Regions from separate parts of the Cellulosimicrobium sp. RS genome, predicted to be linked through region 2. Evidence: predicted binding sites of a transcription regulator. Region 2 holds the regulator's gene; the other holds the start of a gene.
The links. The regulator Rex, encoded in region 2, represses fermentation and respiration genes when NADH is low (regulators of the CRP and FNR family bind a similar motif). The targets are predictions, from matches to a motif close to CTTGTGAANNNNTTCACAAG.

Region 1: a site for Rex is predicted at 4,286-4,305, ahead of pflB (formate C-acetyltransferase). Genes of this name have one in related genera too.

The regions. Positions count from the first base shown of each region.
Region 1 is NZ_JBJXVU010000008.1:55,553-70,877, reverse strand. Features, by position in the region: gene ACI769_RS13370 (GrpB family protein) at 1-575, opposite strand, end outside; gene pflA (pyruvate formate-lyase-activating protein) at 708-1,700, opposite strand; gene pflB (formate C-acetyltransferase) at 1,721-4,036, opposite strand; gene ACI769_RS13355 (glutamate--cysteine ligase) at 4,415-5,512, shown strand; gene dxs (1-deoxy-D-xylulose-5-phosphate synthase) at 5,603-7,525, opposite strand; gene ACI769_RS13345 (GuaB1 family IMP dehydrogenase-related protein) at 7,729-9,180, shown strand; gene ACI769_RS13340 (CoA pyrophosphatase) at 9,177-9,884, shown strand; gene ACI769_RS13335 (arginase family protein) at 9,919-10,803, opposite strand; gene ACI769_RS13330 (aconitate hydratase) at 10,914-13,733, opposite strand; gene ACI769_RS13325 (hypothetical protein) at 13,944-14,177, opposite strand; gene ACI769_RS13320 (class I SAM-dependent RNA methyltransferase) at 14,254-15,325, opposite strand, start outside.
Region 2 is NZ_JBJXVU010000003.1:362,844-378,168, reverse strand. Features, by position in the region: gene ACI769_RS07280 (DUF3048 domain-containing protein) at 1-958, opposite strand, end outside; gene ACI769_RS07275 (AMP-binding protein) at 1,054-2,367, shown strand; gene ACI769_RS07270 (1,4-dihydroxy-2-naphthoate polyprenyltransferase) at 2,448-3,317, shown strand; gene ACI769_RS07265 (DUF4229 domain-containing protein) at 3,403-3,783, opposite strand; gene ACI769_RS07260 (PLD nuclease N-terminal domain-containing protein) at 3,815-4,279, shown strand; gene ccsB (c-type cytochrome biogenesis protein CcsB) at 4,546-5,577, opposite strand; gene ACI769_RS07250 (cytochrome c biogenesis protein ResB) at 5,574-7,505, opposite strand; gene ACI769_RS07245 (cytochrome c biogenesis CcdA family protein) at 7,507-8,301, opposite strand; gene ACI769_RS07240 (TlpA disulfide reductase family protein) at 8,358-8,933, opposite strand; gene ACI769_RS07235 (histidine phosphatase family protein) at 9,145-9,816, opposite strand; gene ACI769_RS07230 (MarR family winged helix-turn-helix transcriptional regulator) at 9,888-10,415, opposite strand; gene ACI769_RS07225 (YceI family protein) at 10,580-11,131, shown strand; gene ACI769_RS07220 (redox-sensing transcriptional repressor Rex) at 11,252-11,926, opposite strand; gene ACI769_RS07215 (glutaredoxin family protein) at 11,983-12,273, opposite strand; gene ACI769_RS07210 (HAD family phosphatase) at 12,323-13,195, shown strand; gene ACI769_RS07205 (30S ribosomal protein bS22) at 13,290-13,388, opposite strand; gene ACI769_RS07200 (acetoin utilization protein AcuC) at 13,574-14,800, opposite strand; gene ACI769_RS07195 (TrkH family potassium uptake protein) at 15,011-15,325, shown strand, end outside.

The DNA.
Region 1 (15,325 bases), on a different contig from region 2:
TGCGCCGCGTCGAGGAACGCCGTCTTGTCGCGCGTGTAGTCGTCGTAGTCGTCGGCGTCCGCGTGGCGCGCGGCGAGGTCGCGCTTCGTCGCCTCGTACGCCGCGGCCTCGGCGGGGACGGCACGCAGCCAGTCGCGGAACGCGACGACGTACGCCGCGAACGGCGAGTCGAGGCGCCGGACGTGCAGGATCACGGGCGGCTCGTCCCCGTCGCCGGGGCGGGTGAGCAGTCGCTTGGCGTAGAGCTCGGGGGCGGGGTCGGCGCCCGGACGCGGGACGTCCCGGTACACGCCGGGCGAGTCCGGACGCGCGCCGCGCTCGATCGAGAACCCGAGCGGCCCGAGCGCGGCGTCGAGCTCCGCCTCGGAGGGCAGCGGCGCGACGCGCACCTGGAGGTCGATGATCGGCTTCGCCGCGAGCCCGGGGACCGCCGTCGACCCGATGTGCTCGACCACGACCGGGCTCGTGCCGTCGGGGCTCGCGAGGTCGGCGAGCGCGCCGGCGGCGCGCTCGGTCCACCGCCTCCCGCATTCGGTCCATCGGGGGTCGTGGGCGTCGACGGTCGCTGCAGGCACCCGCGCACCCTACGGCCCGACCCCGACCCGGGGAGCGCGCACCCGCCGAGACGGGAGAAGTGGCCCCTGGAGCACGGCGGTCCGGGGCCACTTCTCCCGTCTCGGCGAGCGGGCGCTCGTCGGCGGGTCGGGTCAGTACGTCGTCAGGCCGTGGGCGCGGAACTGGTCGCGCACGCGCTCGGTGAGCTCGGCCGACGGCGCGGGCGTGTCGTCGAGCTCGTAGGTGCGCCCGAGCGCGTCCCACTTGTCGCGGCCCATCTGGTGGAAGGGCAGCACCTCGACGCGCGTCACCGTGCCGGGGCGGATCGCGTTGAGCGACGCCGCGTACGCGGCGACCTTCTCGACGTTGTCCGGGTCGTCGGTGAGGCCCGGGACGAGCACGAAGCGCACCCAGACCTCGGGCGCGTGGCCGGTGAGCCCGCGCTCGGCGATCCGTCGCCCGAACCGCAGGGTCGGCTCGAGGTCGCGGCTCGTGACCTTCGTGTAGGTCTCCGGGTCGCCGGACTTCACGTCGAGCAGCACGAGGTCGGTGTCGTCGAGCATCGCGTCGGTCGCGTTCGCGCCGAGGAAGCCGGACGTGTCGAGCGCGGTGTGCACGCCCATCGCCTTCGCACCGCGCAGGACGCGCGCCGCGAACGCGGGCTGCATGAGCACCTCGCCGCCCGAGAGCGTGAGCCCCCCGTGGGTGGCCCGGAAGACGGGCAGGTAGCGCCGGACGCGCCCGAGGAGCTCGTCCGCCGTGACGGGCCTGCCGTCCTTCATCGCGAACGTGTCGGGGTTGTGGCAGTACAGGCACCGCAGCGGGCACCCGTTGAGGAACACGGTGAGCCGGGTCCCCGGCCCGTCCACGGCGGTGACGAGCTCCCAGGAGTGGACCGAGCCGAGCTCGCCCGCGCGCATCGCCGCGAGCTTGTCGGCCCGGTCCACGTCCGCGACCGTCAGCCCGTCCAGGCCCGCGCCGGCCCGGCGCGCGTGGCCCACGGGCGTGCCCGACGCCGCGGGCTCGGCCGCGGAGGTCGGGACGCCCGGGACGTCGAGGCGCGTGGCGTCGTCGGGCAGGGTGCCCCCGGCGACGCCGCACCCGCGCGACGGGCGGACGGCGGGGCCGGGAAGGGTGACGGTCATGGCTGGCTCCTCAGCGCTCGTCAGAGCGCGCCGTGGAAGGTGCGCGACAGCACGTCCAGCTGCTGCTCGCGCGTGAGGCGGACGAAGTTCACCGCGTACCCGGACACGCGGATCGTCAGCTGCGGGTAGTTCTCCGGGTGGTCCATGGCGTCCAGGAGCGTCTCGCGGTTCAGCACGTTGACGTTCATGTGGTACCCCTCGGACCCGATGTAGGCGTCCAGGAGGCCGGCGAGGTTGGTGACCTGCTCCTCCTTGGTGCGCCCGAGGCCGCTCGGCACGACCGTGTTGGTCAGCGAGATGCCGTCCTGCGCCTCGTCGTACGGCAGCTTGGCCACCGACAGCGCCGAGGCGAGCATGCCGTGCGTGTCGCGCCCGTTCATCGGGTTGGCACCCGGGGCGAACGGCTCGCCGGCGCGGCGGCCGTCAGGCGTGTTGCCCGTCGCCTTCCCGTACACGACGTTCGACGTGATCGTCAGGACCGACTGCGTGGGCACCGCGTCACGGTACGTCGGGTGCGTGCGGACCTTCGCCATGAACCGCTCGACGAGGTCGACGGCGATCGCGTCGGCCCGGTCGTCGTCGTTGCCGAACGTCGGGTACTCGCCCTCGGTGACGTAGTCGACGACGAGGCCGCGCTCGTCGCGGACGACGGAGACCTTCGCGTGCTTGATCGCCGACAGCGAGTCCGCCGCGACGGACAGGCCCGCGATGCCGCACGCCATGGTCCGCAGCACGTCCTTGTCGTGCAGCGCCATCTCGATGCGCTCGTACGCGTACTTGTCGTGCGACCAGTGGATGCAGTTGAGCGCCTCGACGTACGTCGCGGCCAGCCAGTCCATCGTCGCGTCGAACTTCGCCATGACGTCGTCGAAGTCGAGCACGTCGCCCTCGACGGGCGCCGCCACGGGCGAGACCTGCTTGCCGGAGATCTCGTCGCGGCCGCCGTTGATCGCGTAGAGCAGCGTCTTGGCGAGGTTCACGCGAGCGCCGAAGAACTGCATCTGCTTGCCGACCCGCATCGGGGACACGCAGCACGCGATCGCCGCGTCGTCGCCCCAGTGCTGGCGGATGAGCTCGTCCGACTCGTACTGCACGGCCGAGGTGTCGATCGAGACCTGCGCGCAGTAGTCCTTGAAGCCCTGCGGCAGGTCCGGGCTCCAGAAGACCGTCATGTTCGGCTCGGGGGCCGGCCCGAGGTTGTAGAGCGTCTGGAGGAACCGGAACGAGTTCTTCGTGACGAGCGGGCGCCCGTCCTCGCCCATGCCGCCGATCGTCTCGGTGACCCACGTCGGGTCGCCGGAGAACAGGGCGTCGTACTCGGGTGTGCGCAGGAACCGCACGATGCGGAGCTTGATGACGAAGTCGTCGATGATCTCCTGCGCCTCGGACTCCGTGATGCGGCCGGCCTCGAGGTCGCGGTCGATGAACACGTCGAGGAACGTCGACGTGCGGCCGAGGGACATCGCGGCGCCGTTCTGCTCCTTCACCGCGGCGAGGTAGGCGAAGTAGAGCCACTGCACGGCCTCGCGGGCCGTCGTCGCCGGGCCGGAGATGTCGTAGCCGTACGAGGCCGCCATCTCCTTGAGCTCGCCCAGCGCGCGGATCTGCTCCGCGTGCTCCTCGCGCTCGCGCACGACCTTCTCGCTGAAGGGCTGCGTGTCGAGCCCGAGCTTGTCGAGCTTCTTCGCGGCGATCAGCGCGTCGACGCCGTAGAGCGCGACGCGGCGGTAGTCGCCGATGATCCGGCCGCGGCCGTAGGCGTCGGGCAGGCCCGTGATGATGTGCGAGCTGCGGGCCGCGCGCACGTTCGGCGGGTAGACGTCGAACACGCCCTGGTTGTGCGTCTTGCGGTACTCGGTGAAGACCTTCCGCAGGGTCTCGTCGACCTCGTAGCCGTACGTCTCCAGCGCGCCCTCGACCATGCGCCAGCCGCCGTTCGGCATGATCGCGCGCTTGAGCGGGGCGTCGGTCTGCAGACCGACGATCACCTCGTGCGCCTTGTCGATGTAGCCCGGCGCGTGCGCCGTGATGCCGGCGGGCGTGTGGGTGTCCACGTCGTAGATCCCCATCTCCCGCTCCTCCGGGAACATGGCGGACAGCGTGCTCCAGATGCCCGTCGTGCGCTCCGTGGGGCCGACGAGGAACGACGCGTCGCCCGTGTACGGGCGGTAGTTGCGCTGGATGAAGTCGCGCACGTCGACCGTGTCGCGCCACGGGCCGTCGGTGAAGCCCTCCCACGCAGGGACGTGCGCGGTGTCGCGCTGCGGGTCGACGGCGCCCGCCCCCGTCGCGCGGCCGCCGCTCGTCGTGCCGGTTGCCTCGGAAACGCTGGTCATCTGGACCTCCCTCGTGCCTGACGCGCGGGTCCGCGCGCCGGCCGGACCCGCCGGCCTCGCGAGGTCCCGGGTGGGGCCCTCGGCCGAGGTTCCGACGGGCTCCTTCGCCACCTCCAGGCTAGGTTCCCGGAGCCCGCCGCGGAGGCGTTCGGGACCGCCCGGGGACCTAGGTCCCGAGGCGGGCGGGACCCGGCAGGAACGGCCGGATTCCGCGGTTCCTCGCCCCCGCGGCACCCTTTCCGAGGGGGTCTTGTGATGACCTTCACAAGCCCTCCGGCCCTCCCCCTGGGGACCCCGCGCCGCCGTCGTGACGCACGACACGGGCGCGCGTCACACGCTCGCCGGACGTGCCGCGCGCATCCATGTGAGACTGCCCGGGTGAAACGCACCGTAGGGGTCGAGGAAGAGTTCCTGCTCGTCGGCGACGACGGGCAGCCCGTCGCCCGCGCGGCCGAGGCCCTCGAGGCCTCCGGCACCGACGACAAGGGCGGGGGCACCGGCTCGCTGGAGTCGGAGTTCATGGAGGAGCAGCTCGAGACGGCGACGCACCCGCGCCGCGAGATCGACGAGCTCGCGACCGAGATCCGCGAGGGCCGGCGTCGCGCCCAGGAGGCCGCGGACCGCGTCGGGGCCCGCGTCGCCGCGCTCTCGACGTCTCCCCTGCCGTTCGAGGGCACGACCGTGTCGCGCCTGCGCTACCTCGAGGCGCGCGCCGCGTTCGGCCTCACGGCGCGCGAGCAGCTGACGAGCGGCTGTCACGTGCACGTCGCCGTCGCGGACGACACCGAGGGCGTCGCTGTGCTCGACCGGATCGGGCCGTGGCTCGCGACGCTCCTCGCGCTGAGCACGAACTCGCCCTTCTGGCAGGGCCAGGACAGCGGGTACGCGAGCTTCCGGTCGCAGGTCTGGTCGCGCTGGCCCACCTCCGGCCCGACGCGCGCGTTCGGCTCGCCCGAGGCGTACCGCGCGGCGGTCGACGGCCTCGTCGCGACCGGGACGATCCTCGACGAGAACATGGTCTACTTCGATGCCCGCCTGTCGTCGCGCTACCCCACGGTCGAGATCCGCGTCGCGGACGTGTGCCTCGACCCGGACACCGCGACGCTGCTCGCGGCGCTCGCCCGCGGTCTCGTCGAGACGGCGGCCCGGGAGTCCGCCGACGGCGCGCCCGCGCCCGAGCTGCGGCCCGAGATCCTGCGCACCGCGTCCTGGCGCGCCGGCCGCTCGGGCCTCGAGGAGGACCTCGTCTCGCCCCTCACCTGGCGCCCGGCCCCCGCGCACGACGTCGTGGGCCAGCTCGTCGCGCACGTGCGCGACGCGCTCGTCGACGCCGGGGACCTGGACGCGGTGACCGAGCGGCTCGGGCGCCTGTGGTCCGGGGGCAACGGCGCCGCCCGGCAGCGCGCGTGGCACGCGGCGTCCGGCGGCGACCTGCGCGCCGTCGTCGAGCAGGCGGTCGAGGTCACCCACTCCTGACCGACGCGACGGCCCGCGGCGCACCTGCGCCGCGGGCCGTCCGCGTGTCCGGAGCCGCGCACCCGGGAGCCGGGTGCGCGGCAGGGGTCGTCAGCCGCGTGCGAGCGCCGCGAGCGCGTCCAGCACGTCGCGCGCGACGTCTGCCCCGGTGAGGCGGTACGCGGACACGACCTGATCGCGCGTGGCGTGGTCGAGGAACTGCGCCGGGAGGCCGATCGGGTGCACGGGCGTGCGCACGCCCGACTCCAGCGCCCGCTGGGCCAGCAGCGCGCCGACCCCGCCGTCCGCGACGCCGTCCTCCACCGTCACGACGAGGTCGTGCTCCCCGGCGAGCTTGACGAGCGCGCTCGGCATCGGGAGCACCCACGTGGGCGACGCGACCGTGACGTCGACGCCGTGCGCGGTGAGCGACTCCCCGGCGTCGAGCGCGACGCGGGCCATCGAGCCCAGGCCGACGAGCAGGACGCGGCGCGGACCACCCGGCGCCGCCGCGGCGGGAGCGGCCTCGTCGCCCGCGCCCGCAGGCACCGCGAGCAGGTCCACGCCGTCGACGGACTCGACGGCGGGCAGGGCGTCCGAGAGCGCGCCCTTCGGGTACCGCACGACCGTCGGGGCGTCGTCGACGTCCACGGCCTCGCGCAGCGCGGTCCGCAGGGTCTCCTCGTCGCGCGGCGCGGCCAGGCGCAGGCCCGGCACGATGCGCAGCATCGCCATGTCCCACATGCCGTTGTGGCTCGCGCCGTCGTCGCCCGTGATGCCCGCGCGGTCGAGCACGAACGTCACGCCGGCCTTGTGCAGCGCGACGTCCATGAGCACCTGGTCGAACGCGCGGTTGAGGAACGTCGCGTACACCGCGACCACCGGGTGCAGCCCGGCGAACGCCATGCCGGCCGCGGACGTCGCGGCGTGCTGCTCCGCGATCCCGACGTCGAACGTGCGCTCGGGGAACGCCTGCGAGAACGGCTTGAGACCGACCGGCTCGAGCATCGCCGCGGTGATCGCGACGACGTCGGACCGCCGCCGCCCGATCTGGACGATCTCGTCGGCGAAGACGCTCGTCCAGCCGAAGCGCGAGGGTGCGACCGGGAGCCCGGTCTCCGGGTGGATCTTGCCCACGGCGTGGAAGCGGTCGGCGACGTCCTGCTCGGCGGGCGTGTAGCCGCGGCCCTTCTCGGTGAGCGCGTGCACGATCACGGGCGCGCCGTACGCCTTCGCACGGCGCAGCGCGTGCTCCATGGCCTCGACGTCGTGGCCGTCGACCGGCCCGACGTACTTGATGCCGAGGTCCTCGAACATGCCCTGCGGCGCGACGACGTCCTTGAGGCCCTTCTTCAGGCCGTGCAGCCACTCGTAGGCGAACCGCCCGGGCGCGCCGGACCGGTTGAGGGTGCGCTTGCCCCACTGCAGGAAGCTCTCGTAGCCGTGCGTGGTGCGCAGCGTCGACAGGTGGTGCGCGAGGCCGCCGATCGTGGGCGAGTACGAGCGCCCGTTGTCGTTGACGACGACCACGAGCCGCCGGTCCTGGCTCTCCGCGATGTTGTTGAGCGCCTCCCAGGCCATGCCGCCGGTGAGCGCGCCGTCGCCGATGACCGCCACGACGTGCCGGTCGGTGAGACCGCGCACGACGTTCGCCTTGGCGATGCCGTCGCCCCACGAGAGCGCGGTGGACGCGTGCGAGTTCTCGACGACGTCGTGCTCGGACTCGGCGCGCGACGGGTACCCGGACAGCCCGCCCTGCTTGCGCAGCGCGGAGAAGTCCTGGCGCCCCGTGAGGAGCTTGTGCACGTAGGACTGGTGGCCCGTGTCGAACACGAAGGTGTCCGTGGGCGAGGAGAACACGCGGTGCATCGCGATGGTCAGCTCCACGACCCCGAGGTTCGGGCCGAGGTGGCCGCCCGTGCGGGAGACGGAGTCGACGAGGAACGCCCGGATCTCCGCGGCGAGCTCGCGCGCCTGCCCCGGGGTCAGCCGTTGCACGTCCTCGGGCGAGGTGATCGTGCCAAGCAGGCTCATGCAGATGCTCCGTTCCGTTCCCGTGCGACCAGCCCGACAACTCTAGGCCGTCCGGGCCGATGACCTGCGCCGCGGTGCGCCGGGCGACGGGACCTTCACGTCATTGACGCACACTCGCGCCGCGGACGCACGGACGCGACGTTCGTGGAATTCTCCTTCCGCACTGCGGACAACGGCGGGGTGCGACCTCGTAGGATGGAACCATGCGCTTCCTGCCCGGACAGTCCCCCGCGACCGACCTCACCTACGGCGACGTGTTCCTCGTCCCGTCGCGCTCCGAGGTCGCGTCGCGCTTCGACGTCGACCTCTCCTCCGCCGACGGCACGGGCACGACGATCCCCGTCGTCGTCGCCAACATGACGGCCGTCGCGGGGCGCCGCATGGCGGAGACCGTGTCGCGGCGCGGCGGCATCGCGATCATCCCGCAGGACGTCCCGACCGACGTCGTGGCGGACGTCGTCGCGGACGTGAAGTCCAAGGACCCCGTCATCGAGACGCCCGTCGTCGTCGGCCCGCACGACACCGTCCACACCGCCCTCACGCTCATCGGCAAGCGCGCGCACGGCGCCGCGGTCGTCGTGGACGGCGGGCGCCCGGTCGGCGTGGTCACGGAGGCCGACTGCGCCGACGTCGACCGCTTCACCCAGGTCCACCAGGTGATGACCGACCACCCCCTCGTCCTCGACGCCTCCGTGCTCGACGGCGGTCGGGCCGGGCTCGAGGCGGCCTACGAGCAGCTCCACACCGCGCGTCTCAAGGTCGCGCCCGTGACGCGCGACGGCGCGCTCGTCGGCGTCCTCACGCGCAAGGGCGCGCTGCGCTCGTCGGTCTACGCGCCCGCGCTCGACGACGCCGGCCGCCTGCGCGTCGGCGCCGCCGTCGGGATCAACGGCGACGTCGCGGCGAAGGCGAAGGAGCTCCTCGCGGCCGGGGTGGACGTGCTCGTCGTGGACACGGCGCACGGCCACCAGGCCAAGATGCTCCAGGCGCTCGACGCCGTGCGCTCGGTGGGCCCGGACGTCCCCGTCGTGGCGGGCAACGTCGTCACCGCCGACGGCGTGCGCGACCTCGTCGCCGCGGGCGCGGACATCGTCAAGGTGGGCGTGGGGCCGGGGGCCATGTGCACCACGCGCATGATGACGGCCGTCGGGCGCCCGCAGTTCTCCGCGGTGCTGGAGTGCGCCGCCGCGGCGCGCGAGCTCGGCAAGCACGTCTGGGCCGACGGCGGCGTGCGCCACCCGCGCGACGTCGCCCTCGCGCTCGCCGCGGGCGCCTCGCAGGTGATGATCGGCTCGTGGTTCGCGGGCACCTACGAGTCCCCGGGCGACCTGCACGACGACGGCACGGGCCGCCTCTACAAGGAAAGCTTCGGCATGGCGTCGGCGCGCGCCGTCGCCGCCCGCACCGCGGGGGGCTCGCCGTTCGACCGCGCGCGCAAGGCGCTGTACGAGGAGGGCATCAGCTCGAGCCGCATGTTCCTCGACCCGCAGCGGCCCGGCGTCGAGGACCTGCTCGACCAGATCACGTCCGGGCTGCGCAGCTCCGCGACCTACGCCGGGGCGTCGAGCCTCGCCGAGTTCGCGGACCGCGCCGTCGTGGGCGTGCAGTCGGCCGCGGGCTACGAGGAGGGCCGCCCGCTCCCGGTGAGCTGGTGACGACCCCGCCCGAGGCTGCGCGCGCGTCGGCGCGCGCGCAGCTCGCGACCCTCGCCCGGGACGGCGGTGCCTGGCCCGAGCCGTGGCGCCACGCCGTCGGCACGCTGCGCCCGGACGCGCGCGACGCCGCCGTGCTGCTGCTCTTCGGCGTCCTCGACGGGGTGCCCGCGGTGCACCCGGCCGCGGCCGTCCCCGCCGACCTCGACGTGCTCCTGCTCGCGCGCGCGACGACGCTCGGCCACCACCCGGGCCAGGTCGCGTTCCCGGGCGGCCGGCTCGAGCCCGACGACGACGGCCCGGTGGGCGGCGCGCTGCGCGAGGCCGAGGAGGAGACGGGCCTCGACCCGGGCGGCGTCGAGGTGCTCGGCACGCTCGGTCGGCTGCCCGTGCCGGTGAGCAACCACGTCGTCACGCCCGTGCTCGGGTGGTGGGCCCGGCCCACCCCGGTCCGCGCCGTCGACGCCGCCGAGTCGGCCCACGTGTTCCGGGTCCCCGTGGCCGACCTGCTCGACCCCGGCCGGCGCCGCACGGTGACGGTCCGCCGGGACCGCCGGGTGCACAAGAGCCCCGGCTTCCTCGTGGAGGCCGACGGGCGCGAGCACCTCGTCTGGGGCTTCACCGGCGGCATCCTCGACGCGCTGTTCGACCGGCTCGGCTGGACCGAGCCGTGGGACCGGACGCGCACCCTCGACGCCCCGCTCTGACGGCCCGCCCGCCCCTCGGTGCCCGTACCCCGCGTCAGCCGGGCGCGAGCGCGCGGGCGAGCAGGTCGACCAGCGCGCGGGCCGTCGTCGACCCGCCGTGGTCCGGGTTGAACTCGACCAGCGTGACCGCGACGAGGTCCGGGTCGGAGACGATCTCGCGCACGACGCGCTCCAGCTCGGCGGGGACGAGCCCGCGCCCGAAGACGGGCACGTCGGCGGCGGGCAGCGCGAAGAAGTCGAGGACGTCCACGTCCACGTGGAGCACGAACGGCCCGCTGCCCACGCCGTCCACGGCACGACGGGCCGCCGCCTCGGGACCTGCGGAGACCTCGGCGGCGGGGACCCGGGTCGCGGCGACGCGGCCGTCCTCGTCCTCCTCGGCGTCGGAGAAGCCGAGGAACGCGAGCCGTCGGGCGTCCAGGAGCGGTCGTCGCGCCCCGACGGCGCTCAGCTCCGGGCTCGCGCCCGGGAGGTCGAGGAGGTGGGCGACGCCCGTCGCGTCGGCGATGGGCTCCTCGGGGTGCGACGCCACCGTGAAGAGGTCCTGCCCTCCGTCGACGTAGACCAGGCCGCAGTCGTCGTGCACGTCCACGGCCGCGGCGACGACCCCGAGCGTCACGGTGCACTCGCCGCCGAGCACCAGGGGGACGTGGCCCCCTCGCAGCCCGTCGCGGACAGCCTCCCGGACCCGACCCGCGCCCGCGGCGACGCGCTCGACGTCGTTCAGGCGTCCGGGCACGTGGTGCGCGCGCCAGCGGGCCGGCTCGACGTCGCCCTGGTCGGTGACCACGAGCCCCCGCGCCCGGAGCGCGTCCACGAGCCCGGCCGCACGCAGCGCCGCGGGCGCCTTCTCGAGACCGGGGCCGTGGGCGGCCGCGCTCGACGGAACGCCCAGGACCGACCACGACCGCTGTGTCATGCGACCGACGCTACGCCGGACTCCCGACACCCGCGCAGGGCCTGGTGGAGAACGGCGACGGCGCGCCCGCCCCGGCCGGGGTGGACGCGCCGTCGGGACGCGCGTGCGTGTCAGGCGACGAGCGAGCGCAGCACGTACTGCAGGATGCCGCCGTTGCGGTAGTAGTCCGCCTCGCCCGGGGTGTCGATGCGCACGACGGCGTCGAACTCGACGCTCGTGCCGTCGGGCTTGGTGGCCGTGACCTTGACGGTCGACGGCGTGGTGCCGTCGTTGAGCGCGGTGATGCCCTCGATGTCGAAGGTCTCCGTGCCCGCGAGGCCGAGCGACTCGGCGCTCTCGCCCGCCGGGAACTGCAGCGGCAGGACGCCCATGCCGATGAGGTTCGAGCGGTGGATGCGCTCGAAGCTCTCCGTGATGACGGCCTTGACGCCCAGGAGCGCGGTGCCCTTGGCCGCCCAGTCGCGCGACGAGCCGGAGCCGTACTCCTTGCCGCCGAGGATGACGAGCGGGGTGCCCTGCGCGGCGTAGTCCTGCGCGGCGTCGTAGATCGTGTCCTGCGCGTCCTTCACGAAGTTGAAGGTGTAGCCGCCCTCGACGTTGTCGAGGAGCTGGTTGCGCAGGCGGATGTTCGCGAACGTGCCGCGGATCATGACCTCGTGGTTCCCGCGGCGCGAGCCGTAGGAGTTGAAGTCGCGGCGCGCGACGCCGTGCTCCGCGAGGTACTTGCCGGCCGGCGAGTCCACCTTGATGGCACCGGCGGGGCTGATGTGGTCGGTCGTCACCGAGTCGCCGAGCTTCGCGAGCACGCGCGCGCCGGAGATGTCCGTGACGGGCGACGGCTCCATGCCCATGCCGTCGAAGTACGGGGGCTTGCGCACGTAGGTCGACTCGGTGTCCCACGCGAACGTGTCGCCCTCGGGCGTCTCGAGCGCGCGCCAGCGGTCGTCACCCGTGAAGACGTCCGCGTAGTCCTTCGTGAACATGTCGCGGTCGATCGACGCGTCGATCGTCGCCTGGACCTCCTCCGGGGAGGGCCAGATGTCCTTGAGGAAGACCGGCTCGCCGTGCGGGTCGGTGCCCAGGGGCTCGCCGTCGAAGTCGAAGTCCATCGTGCCGGCCAGCGCGTAGGCGATGACGAGAGGCGGCGACGCGAGGTAGTTCATCTTCACGTCGGGATTGATGCGGCCCTCGAAGTTGCGGTTGCCCGAGAGGACCGAGACGACCGAGAGGTCGTGCTCGTTGACCGTCGCCGAGATCTCGTCGGCGAGCGGACCCGAGTTGCCGATGCACGTGGCGCAGCCGTAGCCGACCAGGTGGAAGCCGAGCTTCTCGAGGTACGGCCACAGGCCGGCCTTCTCGTAGTAGTTCGTCACGACCTGCGAGCCGGGCGCCATGGACGTCTTGACCCACGGCTTCGACGCGAGACCGCGGTCGACCGCCTTCTTCGCGAGCAGGGCCGCCGCGAGCATGACCGACGGGTTCGACGTGTTGGTGCACGACGTGATCGACGCGATGACGACGTGCCCGTGGTCGAGCTCGGTCGTCGTGCCGTCCTCGAGCGTGACCGGGACGACCTTGTGCGGGCGCTTCGCGCTGTCGGCGTGGCCCGGCGCGACCGGCTGGTCGGACGGGTCGTCGTGCGCGGCGGCGGCGATCGGGTCGGACGCCGGGAACGTCTCCTCGACGGACTCGTCGAGACCCGTGAACGGCGCCGCCTCCTGGGCGTCGACGTAGTCGAGGATCGCGGACGCGAACGACTCCTTCGCCTCGCCCAGCTCGATGCGGTCCTGCGGGCGCTTCGGGCCGGCGATCGACGGGACGACCGTCGAGAGGTCCAGCTCGAGGTACTCCGAGAAGACGGGCTCGACGTAGCCGTCGGCCTCGGGGTCGAGCCACAGGCCCTGCTCCTTGGCGTACGCCTCGACGAGCGCGAGCTGCTCGTCGCTGCGGCCCGTGAGGCGCAGGTAGTCGATCGTCACGCCGTCGATCGGGAAGATCGCGGCGGTCGAGCCGAACTCGGGGCTCATGTTGCCGATGGTCGCGCGGTTCGCGAGCGGCACCTGGGCCACGCCCGCGCCGTAGAACTCGACGAACTTCCCGACGACGCCGTGCTGGCGCAGCATCTGCGTGATGGTGAGCACGACGTCCGTCGCGGTCACGCCCGCCGGGATGGAGCCGTTGAGCTTGAAGCCCACGACGCGCGGGATGAGCATCGAGACGGGCTGGCCGAGCATGGCCGCCTCGGCCTCGATGCCGCCGACGCCCCAGCCGAGCACGCCGAGGCCGTTAACCATCGTCGTGTGCGAGTCGGTGCCGACGCACGTGTCCGGGTAGGCGCGGAGCACGCCGCCGACCTCACGGGTCATGACGGTGCGCGCGAGGTACTCGATGTTGACCTGGTGCACGATGCCGGTGCCCGGGGGGACGACCTTGAAGTCGTCGAAGGCCGTCTGGCCCCAGCGCAGGAACTGGTAGCGCTCGTGGTTGCGCTGGTACTCGAACTCGACGTTGCGCTCGAACGCGTCCGAGCGGCCCGCGACGTCGATCTGGACCGAGTGGTCGATGACCATCTCGGCCGGCGCCAGCGGGTTGATGCGCGACGGGTCACCGCCGAGCTCCGCGACGGCCTCGCGCATCGTCGCGAGGTCCACGACGCACGGCACACCGGTGAAGTCCTGCATGATCACGCGCGCCGGCGTGAACTGGATCTCGGTGTCCGGCTGCGCGTCCGGGTCCCAGGACGCGAGCGCGCGGACGTGGTCCGCGGTGATGTTGGCGCCGTCCTCCGTGCGCAGGAGGTTCTCGGCGAGGATCTTCAGGCTGTACGGGAGGCGCTCGACACCCTCGACGGCGGAGAGGCGGAAGATCTCGTACGAGTTCTCACCGACCTCCAGCGTTCCCTTCGACCCGAACGTGTCGACGCTGCTCACTCGTAGCTCCTTCGTGGCGAGACGGTGGCACGGATGCCATGGTTCAGGGGGCTTCGCCCAGACTACGCCGGGCCGGTGCGCCGCTCCGGCCGCGTCCCGGAGGACGGGCGGGGCGGTGGCCGGCGGCTCGTCCACGACCCGCTGCGACCTGCACCGCGACCAGCATACCCCATATATCTTGACGTCAAGATATATGGGGTCGGCGACGGCTCAGAGGTCGCAGTCGCACAGGACGTTGAGCTCGACGACCTGCTCCCCCTCCTCGGGCCGCGCCCACGCCTCCGCCTCGGCGCGCGACGCGAAGCTCCGGCCCACGAGCCGCCCGTTCGGCATCAGGACGCCCACGCCGACGACGTCCCGGACGTCGTCCGGACCGTCGCCGGGCCCGTCCTGGCTCGCCGCCCGGACGACCGTCCGGGTCCCCGTCGCCGCCGTGCTCGTCATGCGCGCCTCACCGTCCGTGCTCGTGGGGTCTCCCCTCATCATGCGCCCGGGGCGGCGCGCACGCGCCGCCGCGCGGTCAGCGCGTGAGGACCGCCACCGCCTCCAGGTGGTGGGTCATGGGGAAGAGGTCGAACGCGCGCAGCGACGACAGCCCGTAGCCGTGCTCCGCGAGGTACGACACGTCGCGCGCGAGCGCGGCCGGGTCGCACGCGACGTAGACGACGCGCGACGGCACACGGCCCACGACGGCCTCGACGACGGCGCGCCCGGCACCGACGCGGGGCGGGTCGAGCACGACGACGTCCGCACCGCTCCCGTCCTGGGCGAGCACCTGCTCGACCGGCCCGTGCCGCAGCTCGACCCGGTCGAGCCCGTGCGCGTTGCGCCGAGCGTCGCGCACGGCCCGCTCGTCGCCCTCGACCGCGAGCACGGTGCCCGCGTCCCCGACGGCGGCCGCGAGCGGCGACGTGAACAGCCCGGCCCCCGAGTAGAGGTCGAGCACGCGCGCGCCGTCGACGTCACCGACGCCGTCGAGCACCGCGCGCGTCAGGGCGGCGGGCGCCTCGCGGTGGACCTGCCAGAACCCGTCCGCGGCGACCCGGTACGTGTGCTCGCGGTCGCCGAGCACCACGCGCTCGGTGACGCTGCGCCGCGCGTTGGGCCGGTGGTCGGGCGACCCCCCGCGCCAGGGCTCGCCGTCGACGAGCAGGACCGGCGCGGACCCGACGGGCGCGACGAGCTCGATCCGGGTGCCCGGGCGCCACGAGCGGGTGAAGACCTTCTCGTGGGCCGCGAGGTCGGCGACGTCCTCGCTCGCGAGCGGCATCGCGTCGAGCGGGACGACGGTGTGCGAGCGGAAGCGGTGCATCCCGGCGCGGCCGCCGCCGTCGGCCACGAGGTCCACGCGCGTGCGGTAGGCGAGGCCGCCGCGCTCGTCGTCCCCCGGCAGACCCTCGACCTCTACCTGAGGGTGAAGATCGTCCAGGTCCACGTGCGCGAGGCGGCGCAGCTGCTCGGCCAGGACGTCGCGCTTCCACCGCCGCTGCGCGCCGATCGCGACGTGCGCGAGCTCCCCGCCGCCCACGCCGCCCGGACCGGCCTCGGGCCACGCGGACGGCACGCGGTCGGGCGACGCCTCGAGGACCTCG
Region 2 (15,325 bases):
CGCCCTCCTTGGACCACGTCACCGCGACCTGCTTGCCGCCGCTCGCGACGACGCCCTCGCCCGTCCCGACGAGCTGCGTCTCGGGGACCGGCACCCCCGCCGGATCCTTGAACGGCGTGTCCACCATCGGCGCGGCGAGCAGCACGACGTTCGTCGCCGACAGCCGCACCTCGTCCGCGGAGACGGCCGGGCGGTCGCCCTCGCTGCGCACGTAGCGGCCCTCGCCGCCGTCCCACTCCCACACCGCGCGGCTCGCGTGCGTGAGGCGCACGTCGAGCCGGGTGGCCGCGGCGCCCGCGACCGTCGCGGTCGCCGTCCCGGGCTCGCGCGCGAACACGAGCTGCGCGGGCGGCGGGGACGTGCGGTCGTCGTCGGCCTGGGCCCAGAACGCCTCGGGGCTGCCGTACACGTTGTGCGGGGCGCGCCGCGCGCGCGTGGTCGTGAAGCCGTCGTCGCCCTCGTCCATGACGACCGACTGGACGCCCGCGGCACCCACGGCGTCGATGAACGGCTGCTGCCCGCCGGTGTACGCGAGGACGCCGTGCAGCGGCGCGACGATCGCCGGGTCCATGGGCCGCACCGAGCGGACGGGGCCCACGCTCTCGGGCACCTGCGAGTGGTAGACGGCGACGAAGCGCGTGATGCCGCCCTCGACCACCTCCTCCCACACGACGTCCGCCTGCTCGAGCCCGGTCTGCGGGCGCGCCTGGGGCGCGTTCTCGATCTTCACCGCGAGCGCCGGCCGGTCCGCGACCTCGTCGGCCGCGACGCCCGTGAGCGGCCACACGAGGGGGACGTCCGGTGTCGGGGGCACCCCCTTGGTGCCCGACGCGTCCGGCTCGATCGTCGTGGTGCTCGGCGCCGTCGGCTCGCCCGCGCACCCGGCGAGCGCGACCACCGCCGCCACCAGGACCGCGGCGAGCGCGCTCCCCCGGACTCCTCGTCCCGTCCTCGTCACCCTCGACCTCCCGACGGCCCGGGGCCCCTGCCCGTGCCGGCACCACGACGGACCTGTGTCCTCGGCCACGGTACGACCCGACCTAGGCTGATCCGGTGAACCGCGCCGTCGTCCCCGCCGATCTGGACGCCCTCGTCGCGGCGGTCGGGGCCGCGCTCGACGGCGACGGCCCGCCCGTCGCGCCCGTCCCGCTGCTCCCCCGCCCCCCGGGCTCCGGACCGGCCGCGGGCGACGTCCCCGCGGGCACCGCGCTCGTGCTGCGCACGTCGGGCTCGACGGGCGCGCCCCGGGAGGTGCTGCTCGGCGCCGACGCCCTGCGCGCGTCGGGCGCCGCGACGCACGAGCGGCTGGGCGGCCCGGGACACTGGCTCCTCACGCTGCCCCCGACGCACGTCGCGGGGGTGCAGGTCGTCGCGCGGGCCCACGCCGCGGGGCGGGGCCTCACGGTCGCGCCCGCGGGCGAGCCCTTCACCCCCGGCGGGTTCGCGGCGCTCGTCGCCCGCGCCCCGCGCGGCGAGCGGCGGTACGTCTCGCTCGTCCCGACCCAGCTCCACCGCCTCGTCGAGGCGGCCGACGCCGGGTCCGCCGACGGCGCCGCAGGACTCGACGCGCTCCGCTCGCTCGACGCCGTGCTCCTCGGCGGTGCCGCGACGCCGCCCGCGCTGCTGCGCCGCGCGCGGTCCGCGGGAGCGCGCGTCGTCACCACGTACGGCATGACGGAGACGTGCGGCGGCTGCGTGTACGACGGCGTCCCCCTCCCGGGCGCGCGCGTCCGGCTGGTCCCGGCGGGCGACGCCGAGGGCGAGGGGGCGGGCGTCGTCGAGCTCTCCGGCCCGTTCCTCGCGCACGGCTACCTCGGGGAGCCGGACGGGACCGCGGCCGCGTTCCGCACCGACGACGACGGCACGCGCTGGTTCCGCACGAGCGACCTCGGGCGGCTCGACGGCCCCGCGGACGCGCCGGTGCTCACCGTCCTCGGCCGCGCGGACGACGTGATCGTCTCGGGCGGCGTGAACGTCGCCCCGGCGGCTGTCGAGGCCGTGGTCGGCGAGGTCGGGGGCGTCGGGGAGGCGTGCGTCGTCGGGGTGCCGCACCCCGAGTGGGGCCAGGAGGTCGTCGCGGTCGTCACGCTGGCGGGCGCGCAGCGCGACGACGGTGCCGCGTCGGGCACGGCGGGCACGGCGGGCACGGCGGGCACGGCGGGCACGGCGGGCGCCGGGGGCGTGACGAGCGCCCCGCCCGAGCTCGTCGCCGCCGTGCGGGGCCGCGTCGCGGATAGGCTGGAGCGGGCGGCCGCACCCCGCCGCGTGCTCGTCGTCCCGGACCTCCCCCGGCGCGGGCCCGGCAAGGTGGACCGCGCCGCGGTGGCCCGGATCGCCGTCGGGCACGGGCGCACCCTGCCCGGCTGAGCCGGCCGGACCACCCCGGGCACGACCGAGCAGCACGACCCGAGACGCACGACCGAGACGCACGACCGAGACGGAGCACCATGGCCAGCACCACCCAGTGGGTCGCGGGCGCACGCCCGCGCACCCTCCCTGCCGCCGCGACGCCCGTCATCGTGGGTTCCGGCGCCGCGGCCCAGGTGGACGGGTTCGCGTTCTGGCCCGCGCTGCTCGCCCTCGGGGTCGCGCTCGCGCTCCAGGTCGGCGTGAACTACGCCAACGACTACTCGGACGGCGTGCGCGGCACCGACCTCGACCGCGTCGGCCCGCTGCGGCTCACCGCGTCCGGGCTCGCGCGGCCCGCGCAGGTGCGCGCCGCGGCGTTCGCCGCGTTCGGTGTCGCGGGCGTCCTGGGGCTCGTCCTCTGCGCGGTCACGGGCCACTGGTGGCTCCTGGCGGTCGGCGCCGTCGCGATCCTCGCCGCCTGGTACTACACGGGCGGGCGCAACCCCTACGGCTACCGCGGCCTCGGCGAGGTCGGGGTGTTCGTGTTCTTCGGCCTCGTCGCGACGCTCGGCACCACGTACACGCAGGCCGGGGTGGTCACGTGGCCGTCCGCGGTCGGCGCGGTCGCCGTCGGGCTGCTCGCGTGCGCGATCCTCATGGTCAACAACATCCGCGACATCCCGACCGACGTCGTCGCGGGCAAGCGCACGCTCGCGGTGCGGCTCGGCGACTTCCGGGCGCGCCGCGCCTACGTCGCGATGATCTGGGTGCCGCTCCTGCTGGCGGTGGTGTGCGCGTTCGCGTCGCCGTGGGCGCTCGGCACGCTCGTGCTCCTGCTGCCCGCCGCGCTCCTCACCGTCCCGGTGGTCGCGGGCGCGCGCGGTCCGCTGCTCGTCCCGGTGCTCGCGGGCACCGGCCTGTTCGAGCTCGGCTACGGCGTCCTGCTGGGGGTCGGGCTGGCGCTCTGAGCGTGGGCCCGCTCGGGGCCGGCGGGCTCCGGGCGGGCCGGCTCTGGGCGGGCGGGATCGGCCGGACCGGCTCCGGCGTCCCCGGTCAGCGCGCCGGGGAGGCTCCCGGGCGGCCGGTCGCGTCGGCTTCTGCCTCGGCCTCGGGGCGGGACGTCCCGTCCGCTGCGGCGGGGTCCGTGGACCCGGCGGCAGCCGCGGCGTCGTCGACGGCCGCGTCCTCGGCAGCCGCGTCGTCCTCGATCTCCCGGGAGAACCGCTCGCCCGTGCGGGCGCGGTGCTCGGCCCGGGCGGCGAGGTAGCGCGAGGCCGCCTCGCGGGGCTTGCTCAGCGTCAGGTACGACAGCATGAGCGCGACGGCGGCCGCGACGAGCACGAGCAGCCAGCCGCGCAGGCCGGCGAACCAGAGGGCGCCGAGCGCCACCGCGAAGAGGAGCAGACGCAGGACGGAGTAGACGACGACAGGCACGACTCCAGGGTACGGCCCGTAGGCTGGAGCCATGCTCCGCGTCCTGCTCCCGCTGCTCGCCGTCGGTCTCGCCGTCTACGCGCTCGTCGACCTCGCCTCGAGCGACGAGGACGAACGCGGCGGCATCCCCAAGGGGCTGTGGGTCGTGCTCATCATCCTCCTGCCGTTCCTCGGCCCCATCGCGTGGATCCTCGTCAAGCGCTCGGCGTCGCGGTCCGGGACGCGCTCCCGCCCCGCCGGCCGCCCCGGCCCCGGCTCGGCCCCCGGGGGCACGCGGCGTCGGCGCAACGCGCCCGTCGCGCCCGACGACGACCCCGAGTTCCTCTGGCGGCTCGAGCAGCAGCAGCGCCGCCAGGCACGCGACGACTCCCCGGCACCCGCCGACGACGCTCCGGCCACGGACGCGACGCCCGGGGACGAGCGCACCGACGACGGCGACGCGCGCCGCCCCGGCGCGAGCAACCCCTCGGAGGACGGCGACGACGCGACGCGCTGAGGCGCCCGGCGCGACTTGAGGCTCCCGCGACGACGAGGCTCGCACCGCCGAGTCCGCGACACCACGACGCTCGCACCGCCCAGCCCGCAGCACCACGAGGCTCGCACCACCCAGCCCGCAGCACCACGAGGCTCGCACCACCCAGCCCGCAGCACCACGAGGCTCGCGCCACCCAGCCCGCAGCATGACGAAGGGGGCCGCCGTCCGATCGGACGGCGGCCCCCTTCGTCGTGCCGCGCCGCGTCGTGGTGCTGCGCAGCGGTGGGTCAGTCGCCCGGGTTGAGGCCCGAGTACGAGTGCTTGCCGTTGAACAGCAGGTTGACGCCGGTGAAGTTGAAGAGCACGCACGCGTAGCCGACGATCACGAAGTACGCCGCGCGGCGGCCGGACCACCCGCGGGTCGTGCGCGCGTGCAGGTAGGCCGCGTAGACGATCCAGACGACGAAGCTCCAGACCTCCTTGGGGTCCCAGCCCCAGTAGCGGCCCCACGCGTGCTCGGCCCAGATCGCCCCGCCGATGATCGTGAACGTCCACAGCACGAACGCCACCGCGTTGAGCCGGAAGCTCAGGGCCTCGAGCTGGAGAGCGCCCGGCGTCGAGTCGAGCCAGCGCCACCCGCGGGCCCCGACAAACGCGTTGCCCGAGTCGCGCGAGTCGCGCAGGAGCTGGAGCACCGAGGTGACGAACGCGACGGTGAAGATGCCCGTCGCGATGATCGCGACCCCGACGTGGATGACGAGCCAGTAGGACTGGAGCGCCGGCTGCACGCCCGTCGCGACGACGAAGAACGCGTTCTGGGCGAGCACGAGGAACAGGACCGACAGCCCCGTGACGAACGAGCCCAGGAAGCGCACGTCGCGCTTGAGGGAGACGGCGAGGAACGCCGCGAGCGCGACGAACGTGCCCACGAGCGTGAACTCGTACATGTTGGCCCAGGGGGTGCGCCCGGCCGCGACCCCGCGCGTGACGATCGCGACGAGCAGCAGCGCGGTACCGAGCCACGTCAGCGAGACGCCGATGTTCGCGGCCTTGCGCGACGGCGGCGCGGCGTCCGCCGGGTCCGCGTCGGCGGCGTCCGTCGTGCCGGGCCCGTACGGGGAGGCCGACGAGGCACCCGCGGCGGTGAGCACCTCGGCGCGGTCCGCGGAGCGCTCGCGCGCCCCGGCCCGGGCGTCGGCACGCTCGAGGTCCGCGCGGCCCGCGAGGCGCGCGAGGTCGATCGCGAACGCGACGAGCGCGACGGTCAGCGCGGTCGCTGCGGCCCAGACGAGGTCCTGGCTCAGCTCGGCGAGGGTCATCGGTCAGCCTTTCGTGCGCGGTCGCGCGAGGTCGGGTCCTGTGCGGGACGCCCGGTGGGGCGGGTGCCGTCCGCCGGGGCACGCCCCGGCGACGAGGTGAGGTCGCCCTCGTCCGATGGTGCCACGCCCGGGAGCGCGGCGAGAAGCGAGTCGACCTCGCCCTGCAGCCCGGCGTCGTCGCCCCGGGCGAGCCCCGCGACGGCGACGACGGTCCGCTCGCGCGGGGCGTCGTCGTCGCCCGTGCCGGGCACCTCCTCGCGCCACGCGCGCACCCAGACGCGGCGGCGGGGCGTGAAGAGGGAGACGGCGAGGCCCAGCAGGGCGCCGAGCGAGAAGACGAGCACCCACGTCAGCGACGGGTCGTGCCGCAGGTCGAGGGCCACGTAGCGCGGCAGGGAGTCGAACGTGATGGTGCCGAGCCCGTCGGGGAGGTCGACGGTCTCGCCGGGCGCGACGAGGATCTTCACGCGCTCGCCGTCCTCGTCGACCGACGGCGTGAGGTCGTCGGTGTCGAGGCGGTAGACGTTCTGGGGCAGGCCCTCGTCGAGGCCCAGGTCGCCCCGGTACACCTCGAGCACGAGGAGCGGGTTGATGGGCTGCGGGTAGATCGAGGCCGCCGTCTCGCCGTCCTCGCTGATCTCGGCCGTCGGCAGGAAGTACCCGACGAGGCCGATCTGGTCGAGGCCGTCCGAGACGTCGGGCACCTTGATGACGCCGCGCGACGTGTACATCGTGTCCTCCGGGAGGAACGGCACGCGGCCCGAGAACGCGGTCTCGCCGTCGGCGTCGCGCACCGTCACCTCGGGCGCGAACCCGTTGCCCTGGAGGTAGATCTTCGCGCCGCCCGCGGTGAGCGGGTGGTTGACCTTGATGGTCTCCTCGTGATGGGCGCCGTCGGGGTCGCGCACCGTGACGAACGCCGTGAAGTCGCGCGACTGGGCGAACGCGGCGGCGTCGGCCGCGAACTCCGACTCGAACGCGTCGAGCGTCATGGAGAACGGGACGAGCGACGACGGGCGGAACCAGGCGCCGTTCTCGAACGTGTCGTAGTCGACGACCGCGTTCGCGAACCCGCGGCCCTCGGTGACGATGGCCTGGCCGCGGTAGTGCAGGAGCTGGCCGGTCGCGACCGCGACGAGCAGCCCGACGAGGGACAGGTGGAACAGCAGGTTCCCGGTCTCGCGCAGGTACCCGCGCTCCGCGGAGACCGTCCGCGCGGCGGGCCGGGCGGCGGCGCGTCCGCGGGCGGGCGTCGCGTCCTCGGCGCCGGTGTCGACGCGGAAGGTCGGGAGCCAGGACAGGCGTCCGCGCAGGTGCGTGCTCGCCGCCTCGACGACCTCGTCGGGCGTCGCGTCCGTGACGGCGCGGCCCTGCGCGGGGAACCGGTCGAAGCGGCGGGGCGTGCGCGGCGGGCGGGAGCGCAGCGCCTGCAGGTGCGCCTTCGTCCGCGGCAGGATGCACCCGACGAGCGAGACGAACAGCAGGATGTAGATCGCCGAGAACCACACCGACGCGTAGACGTCGAAGAAGCCGAGACGGTCGAGCCACTCCCCCGTGGTGGGGTTCTCCTGGAGGTAGCGCAGCACCGCCGCCGGGTCCTGCGGGCGCTGCGGCAGGACCGAGCCGGGCACCGCGGCGACCGCGAGCAGCATGAGGAGCATGAGCGCGACGCGCATGCTCGTGAGCTGGCGCCACGTCCAGCGCAGCGCACCGCGCCACCCGAGCGACGGGAGCGCCGGGCCGCCGTCGCCTCCCGCGCCGCCCTTCCCGCCCGACGGCGTCCGCTCCCCCGGGCCGTCGCCCGCGGAGAACGCGTCGTCGATGCCCTCGGGGCGGTAGCCCGTCCGCACGGTCGTGCCGGCCTTCTCGGCCTTCTCGGCCTGCTCGGCCTGCTCGCTGTTCCCGGGCTCCCCGGTCCGCCGGCTCATCTCACACCACCGTCACGTATCCGCCGATCCAGCCCTGCAGCGACGTCGTCCACGTCGTCCACAGGCCCGTGACCAGCGCCAGACCGATGAGCACCAGCAGCCCGCCGCCGATCCGCATGATCGCGAGACGGTGCCGGCGCAGGAACCCGAGCATGCGCTGCGAGCTCTGCAGCCCCAGCGCGATGAGGAGGAAGGGCACGCCCAGCCCGAGGCAGTACGCGACGCCGAGGATCGCGCCGCGCCCCGCCGACGCCTCGCTGAGCGACAGCGCCTGGACGGCAACGAGCGTCGGGCCGAGGCACGGGGTCCAGCCGAGGCCGAACACGATGCCGAGCAGGGGCGCCCCCCACAGCCCGGCCTGCGGGCTCACGTGCAGGCGCCGCTCGCGCTGGAGGAAGGGCAGGGAGCCGAGGAACGCGAAGCCCATGAGGATGACGACCACGCCGAGCACGCGCGTGATGACGTCCTCCCAGCGGACCAGGTGCACGCCGATCGCGCCCGCCGCGAACATGAGCGCCACGAACACGAGCGTGAACCCGGCGACGAACAGCCCGACCCCCGCGAGCACGCGGCCCCGGCTCGGTGCCGCGACCCGGGTGGCCGTCGTCGTGCCCCCGGACGCCTTGCCCCCGCTGCCGGTGGTGGCCGCGGCCATGCCCGAGACGTAGCCGACGTACCCCGGCACGAGCGGCAGCACGCACGGGGACGCGAACGAGACGAGGCCCGCGATGACCGCGACGGGCACCGCGAGCAGCATCGAGCCGCTCCACACGGTCGTCGCGAAGGTGTCGCCGATGCTCGACGCGGCGGCCGCGGGGACCGCGGCGGCGAGGGGCGTGAGGACGGGCACGGTCAGCCCTCGGCGAGGACGTCGTCGACCAGGGCGGTGAGCGTCGAGCCCTCGACGAGCCCGATGACGCGCGCCGCGACGCGGCCCTCGCGGTCGAGCACGACGGTGGACGGCACGGCCTGGAGCGGGACGGTGCCCGAGAGCGCCGCGACGACCTCGCCGGAACGGTCGTCGATCGACGGGTAGGGGACGTCGAACCGGCGCTGGAACGCCTGGGCGGCGCCCGCCTCGTCGGTCGTGTTGATCCCGAGCACCTGCACGCCGTCGTCGGCGCGGTCGTTGGCGAGCGCCACGAGGTCGGGCGCCTCGGCCCGGCACGGCGCGCACGCCGCGTACCAGGTGTTGAGCACGACGACGTCCCCGAGCCACGCGCTCGTGTCGACCTGCTCGCCCTCGTAGTCCGTGCCCGTGAGCGCGACGACGTCGCCGCGCTCGTCGGCGTCCCACGTGCGGACCGACCCGTCGCCCGAGACGAAGCCCTGCCCCACGACGTCGGTCGAGGCGCCGGAGTCCTGCGCGCACGCCGCGAGACCGAGGGCCGCGGCGAGCACGACGGCGCCCGTCAGCGCACGGCGCACGGGTCGCCGACGCGACGGCAGGGCAGCGGCCCGCGCCTCGACGGAGAGGGGGCGCGCGGCACGCGCGCGCGAGTCGGCGGTCACGACGGCATCACGGGACGCACCCTGCCCGCGCTTCCTGAACGGGACCTGAGAGACGTGACCTCCGCCACGCCCGAACCGTGCAGTTCGGACGCGACGGCCGTGGCGACAGCGCTGGACATGACCGACGTCACGCCCCGGAGACGGTCGCCGCGCCCGGGAGGAGGTCCGCGACCGGCTCGGTGTAGTGGAGGCCGACCAGGCGGTCGTCCTCGAAGTGCAGCGACGTGAGCGACGCGAGCGAGCACTCGCGCTTGCGCGGGTCGTGCCAGAGCCGGCGGTTCTCGAAGCTCAGGCGCGTGAGCCACACCGGGAGCTGGTGGCTGACGAGCAGCGCCTCGTGCCCGGCCGCCTTGTCCCGCGCGTCGGCGACGGCGGCCCGCATGCGCGCGACCTGCTCCACGTACGGCTCGCCCCACGAGGGGCGGAACGGGTTCCACAGGTAGGGCCAGTGCTGCGGGTGCCGCAGCGAGCCGTCCCCGACGCCGAAGGTCTTGCCCTCGAAGTGGTTCGCGGCCTCGATGAGCCGCTCGTCCGTGCCCAGCTCGAGCCCGAACGCCTCGGCGGCAGGCGTCGCGGTCTCCTGCGCGCGCTGCAGCGGCGAGGCCACGACGACCGTGAGGTCGGCGCGGGGGCGCGACGTGCCGTCGGGCCCGGGCTCGCCCGCGAGGTGCGCGGCGACGCGGCGGGCCATCTCGTGGCCGCGCTCGGAGAGGTGGTAGCCGGGGATCCGGCCGTAGAGGACGCCGTCGGGGTTGTGGACCTCGCCGTGGCGCAGGAGGTGGACGATGGTGGAGACCATGCCCACCAGTGTCCCGCACTCGGGGCGAGCGCACGCCACCGCGAGCCGGTGCGACGGGCCGGGACGGGTGGTCAGGCGTCGCGGTCGGCCTTGCACGCCTCCGCGACGGCCGCCATCGCCTCGCCCAGCGCCCGGAACTGCTCCGGCGTGAGCACGTCGACCAGGTACCGGCGCACGGCCGCCACGTGGGCGGGCGCCGACGCGACGAGCACGCGGTAGCCCTCGCTCGTCATCGCGCAGTTCACGCCCCGACGGTCGCCCGAGCTCGCGGAGCGCCGGACCAGTCCGCGCGCCTCCATGCGCGCGACGGTGTGCGTCACGCGGCTGCGCGAGCGGGCGAGCCCGTCCGCGAGCGCCGACATGCGCAGGGTGTGGTCGGGGCTCTCGGAGAGACGCACGAGCAGCTCGTACTCGTTGAGCGACACCTCGGACCGTTCCTCGTGGTCCCGGCCGAGCGCCTCGATGAAGCGCACGGTCCCGTCGAGGTACGCGCGCCACAGGCGCTGCTGCTCCGCGTCGAGCCAGCGCGGCTCGGCGGCGGGGGCTGCGGGGGTGCGGACGGTGCTCGCCGTCGGGGTGTCGACGTCGTTGCGGGTCATGGGTCCTCGGCGGTGCGGGGGCGGTCGGGGGCGTGGGGGCGTCGCGAACATTGTTCCACCCCACGGGAATAGACGGACCGAGGGGTGCTGTTGATACGCTCGTTCCGAAGTTGAACGTTCAACCACTTGGTCCGCCCGGACCCCGACCACCCGCAGGAGCACCCATGGCCTCGTCGCTGCCCGCCGGCCTCACGACCGGTACCTACGCCCTCGACGCGTCGCACTCGCAGGCGTCGTTCACCGTCCGCCACGCCGGGATCTCGAAGGTCCGCGGCACCCTCGCGATCACCGACGGCACGATCACCGTCGGCGACGACCTCGAGTCGACGTCCGTGACCGCCCAGCTCGACGCCGCGTCCGTGAGCACGGGCGACGAGAACCGCGACAACCACCTGCGCAGCGCCGACTTCTGGGACGCGGAGAACAAGCCGACGTGGACGTTCACGTCGACGCGCATCACGGGCGACGGCGACGACTACGTCGTGGCCGGCGACCTGACGATCAACGGCGTCACCAAGCCGGTCGAGCTCGAGACGGAGTTCGCGGGCACCGCGACCGACCCGTTCGGCAACCCGCGCGCCGGCTTCGAGGCGACCACCGAGATCTCGCGCAAGGAGTTCGGCCTCACCTGGAACGCCGCGCTCGAGACCGGCGGGGTGCTCGTCGGCGACAAGATCAAGATCGCGCTCGACGTCTCGGCCATCAAGCAGGCCTGACCGTCGTCCCGGGCACGTCCCGGGCGAGACCGGCACCCTCCGGCAGGGGAGCCGCCCCGAGGGGCCGCGTGCACCGGCACGCGGCCCTTCGTCGTCCCCGGGTCCGGACGCCGGGGCCGCTCAGCGCTCCTGCGACGCCGCGAGGGCGCGGGCCTGCGAGTGGAACGCGAGGATCTGCAGCTCGCTGCCGACGTCGACGCCGCGCACGTCGACGTCCGCCGGGACCTGGAGCGCACGCGGCGCGAAGTTGAGGATCTCGCGCACCCCCGCCGCGACCACGCGGTCCGCGACCGCCTGCGCGTGCGCCGCGGGCGTCGCGAGGACGACGATCGACACCTTCTCGCGCTCCACGACCTCCTCGAGCGCGTCGACGTGCTCGACGACGAGGCCCGCGGCCCGCGTCCCGACGACGTCCGGCGACGCGTCGAGGAGCGCCGCCACGTGGAAGCCGCGCTGCTCGTAGCCCGAGTAGTTCGCGAGCGCGTGCCCCAGGTTGCCGATCCCGACGATCGCGATGCGGTGCTCGTCGACGAGGCCCAGGGCCTCGGTGATGTACTGCGCGAGCGAGTCGACGTCGTAGCCCACGCCGCGCGTGCCGAACGAGCCGAGGAACGACAGGTCCTTGCGCAGCTGGGCCGGGCCCACGCCGGACAGCTCCGCGAGCTCGACCGACGACGTCGTCCCGACGCCCCGCGCCACGAGGTCCCGCAGCGCGCGCAGGTAGGACGGGAGCCGCGCCACCGTCGCGCTCGGGATCCCCGGCGCCGTCACCTCACCGACTACCTGCTCAGCCACCGTCACTCCGTCGTCCAGGGACCGTCCTCGTCGACGGTCACGCTCCACGGGAGGAATCATCCCAGGTCCGCGCGCGGCGCCGAAATCCGGGCCACCGCACGCGCCAGCCGGCGCGCGTCCACGCGCCAGAACCCCTGCTGCACCCCGCCGACCGTGACGACCGGCACGTACTCGCCGTACTGCTCGCGCAGGGCCGGGTCCGTGCCCGGCGCGTCCAGGTCGACCTCCGCCCACGCGACGCCCGCCTCGGCGCACACGGCCTCGACGACCGTCCGCGCGTCGTCGCACAGGTGACAGCCCGCGCGGCCGAACAGCAGGACGGGGGCGGGGGCGTCGGAGGTGCTCACGCCTCCCAGGGTACGAGGCCCCGGCAGGCCGACCGCCTAGAGTGGAGGCATGGCGACGTCTCCCGGCCCGGGCCCCGACCCGACCTCCCGGCCGACGCTCCCCGAGGAGGCGCCCGCGCGCGCGCCCGGGCCGCCGCACCGCACCGCCGCGTTCTTCGACGTCGACAACACGATCATCCGCGGCGCCTCGTCGTTCCACCTCGCGCGCGCCCTGTACCAGCGCGAGTTCTTCTCGACGCTCGACATCGTGCGCTTCGCCGTGCACCAGGCCCGGTACCTCGTGTTCGGCGAGAACAAGCAGCAGATCGACCGCATCCGGTCGCGCGCGCTCGCGCTCATCGCGGGGCGCTCCGTCGCCGAGGTCACCGCGATCGGCGAGGAGGTCTACGACACCGTCCTGTCGCTGCGCATCTACCCCGGCACGCGCCGCCTGCTCGACGAGCACCTCGCCGCCGGGCACCAGGTGTGGCTCGTCTCCGCGACCCCCGTCGAGATCGGCGAGCTCATCGCGCGCCGGCTCGGGACGACGGGCGCACTCGGCACCGTCGCGGAGCACGAGGACGGCTTCTACACGGGACGGCTCGTCGGCGACATGATGCACGGCCGCGCGAAGGCTGCCGGGGTGCGGGCGCTCGCCGAGCGCGAGGACATCGACCTCGAGGCGTCGTACGCGTACGGCGACTCGCTCAACGACGTCACGATGATGGAGGCCGTGGGGCACCCGTGCCCCATCAACCCGGACGCCCGCCTGCGCCGCCACGCGCAGGACGTCGGCTGGCCCATCCGCGAGTTCCGCGGGCGCCGCCGCCGCGTCGCCCGCAGCAGCGTCCGCACCGCGAGCTGGGCCGGCGCCGCCTGGGCCGCCGCGCTCGTCCTGCGCTCGGTGCGCCGCGCCGTCGACCGGCGCATCGCCCGCCTCTGACCCCGCCCGGGCCGCGCCCGGAGACGCGTCGAGCCCGGTCCCTCGGGAGGGACCGGGCTCGACGACGGGTCGGCGCGTCAGGACGCGCGCGACGTCACTTCTTGTTGCGACGCTGGTGACGCGTCTTGCGAAGCAGCTTGCGGTGCTTCTTCTTGGCCATGCGCTTGCGGCGCTTCTTGATGACGGAGCCCATACGGTCCTCGCAATGCTCGAGCGGCGTGTCGGTCGGCGACCGGTCGACCGGCCGCGGGTGGTCCACGGTTGATCGGGGCCCCGGCGACCACGAGGGCGCCGCAAGCCGACCAACACGAGAGAAATCCGCCCCCTAGCCTACCCGCTCGCGCCCGTGCCCCGGTACGCGACCGGTCGCGGGGCGTCTCAGTCGAAGTGCGCGTCGAGGCCCAGCAGCGGGAAGACGGCCCGGCGCGTGGCCGCGACGGCGCGGTCGACGTCGTCGTCCGGGTCGTACCCGCTGCTCCACCGCCGGACCTCGACCTCGGGCCCGAACGCGAGCGGCGCGTCGAACCCGGCGACCTCCGCCACGCGCTCGCGCCACTCCGCGGGCAGGGGCACGCCCGCGGTGACGGGCCGGTGCACGACCTCCCCCACGACGGCCGACCACACGAGCGGCACGACGCGCGCGATCGCGTACCCGCCCCCGCCGAGCGCGAGCCACCGCCCGTCGGTCAGCTCGTGCGCGAGCCCGTGCATCCAGGTGGCGGCCGTGCGCTGCGCGTCGACGGACACGTCGAGGTCGGACAACGGGTCCTCGCCGTGCGCGTCGCACCCGTGCTGGGTGACGAGCACCTCGGGACGGAACGCGCGCAGCACGGGCGGCACGACGGCGTCGACCGCGCGCAGCCAGCGGGCGCCGTCGGTGCGGCGCGGGAGCGCGACGTTGACCGCCGTCCCCTCGGCGCCGGGGCCCCCGAGGTCGGTCGGGTGGCCCGTCCCGGGGAAGAGCGTCGCGCCGCTCTGGTGGACGGAGACGGTGAGGACGCGCGGGTCGTCCCAGAACGCCTCCTCGACGCCGTCGCCGTGGTGGGCGTCGAGGTCGACGTACGCGACGCGCTCGACGCCGTCGTCGAGCAGGCGCCGGATCGCGACGGCCGCGTCGTTGTAGACGCAGAAGCCCGACGCCGCGCCCGCCTTCGCGTGGTGCATGCCGCCCGCGACGTTCACCGCGTGCCGGGTGCGACCCGCCGCGATCTCGCCCGCCGCCTCGTACGAGCCCGCGACGATCCGCGCGGCGGCCTCGTGCATCCCGCGGAAGACCGGGTCGTCCTCGGTGCCGAGGCCGCGGGCCGGGTCGGGCGTGCCGTGCTCCGACGCCGCGCGCACCGCCGCGACGTACGCGGGCTCGTGCACGAGCTCGAGCACGTCGTCGGGCGCGGGCTCGGGCCGCACGACCCGCAGGTCCGCGTCGTCGTCGAGCAGGCCGAGGGCGCGCACGAGCCCCATCGTCAGGTCGAGCCGGGCCGGCGCCATGGGGTGGCCGGGACCGAAGTCGTAGCCGAGGAGCTCGGGGCTCCACACGACGCAGGCTCCGGGCGCCGCAGCCGCCCCGGTCGGGGCGGGCGACGACGTCGGGTCGGTCGTGGGCATGGCTCACGGTAACGCCCGACGGCGCGCCCCCGCCCCACCGACCGCGCGCCGGACCACGCAGGGCCGCCGGTCCGGGCGTTCCGCCGGGTCTCCACGAGCCCCGGTGCGGCGTCCGGGCCCGCGACCGGGCATGATGTCCCGGCGCCGGAGCGGCGACATGACGGGCCACCGGGCCCGTGGCAGAGTGGCGCGAGTGGTGAGGGAGGCTCCATGCCGACGAGCATGACCGGGCGCCTGTTCCGGGGGCGGGAGATCGTCGACCGCCTCGCCCGGCAGTCCCCCGCCCGCCTCGCCGTCACCGTGTTCGCCGCCGTCATCGCCGTCTTCACCGCCCTGCTCATGGCGCCCTGGGCGACGGCGAACGGCCGGTCCGCGCCGTTCGTCGACGCGTTCTTCACCGCCACGTCCGCCGTGTGCGTCACCGGTCTCGTCGTGGTCCCCACGGGGACCTACTGGTCGGGGTACGGGCAGGTCGTCATCCTGCTCGGCATCAAGATCGGCGGCCTCGGCGTCATGACGCTCGCG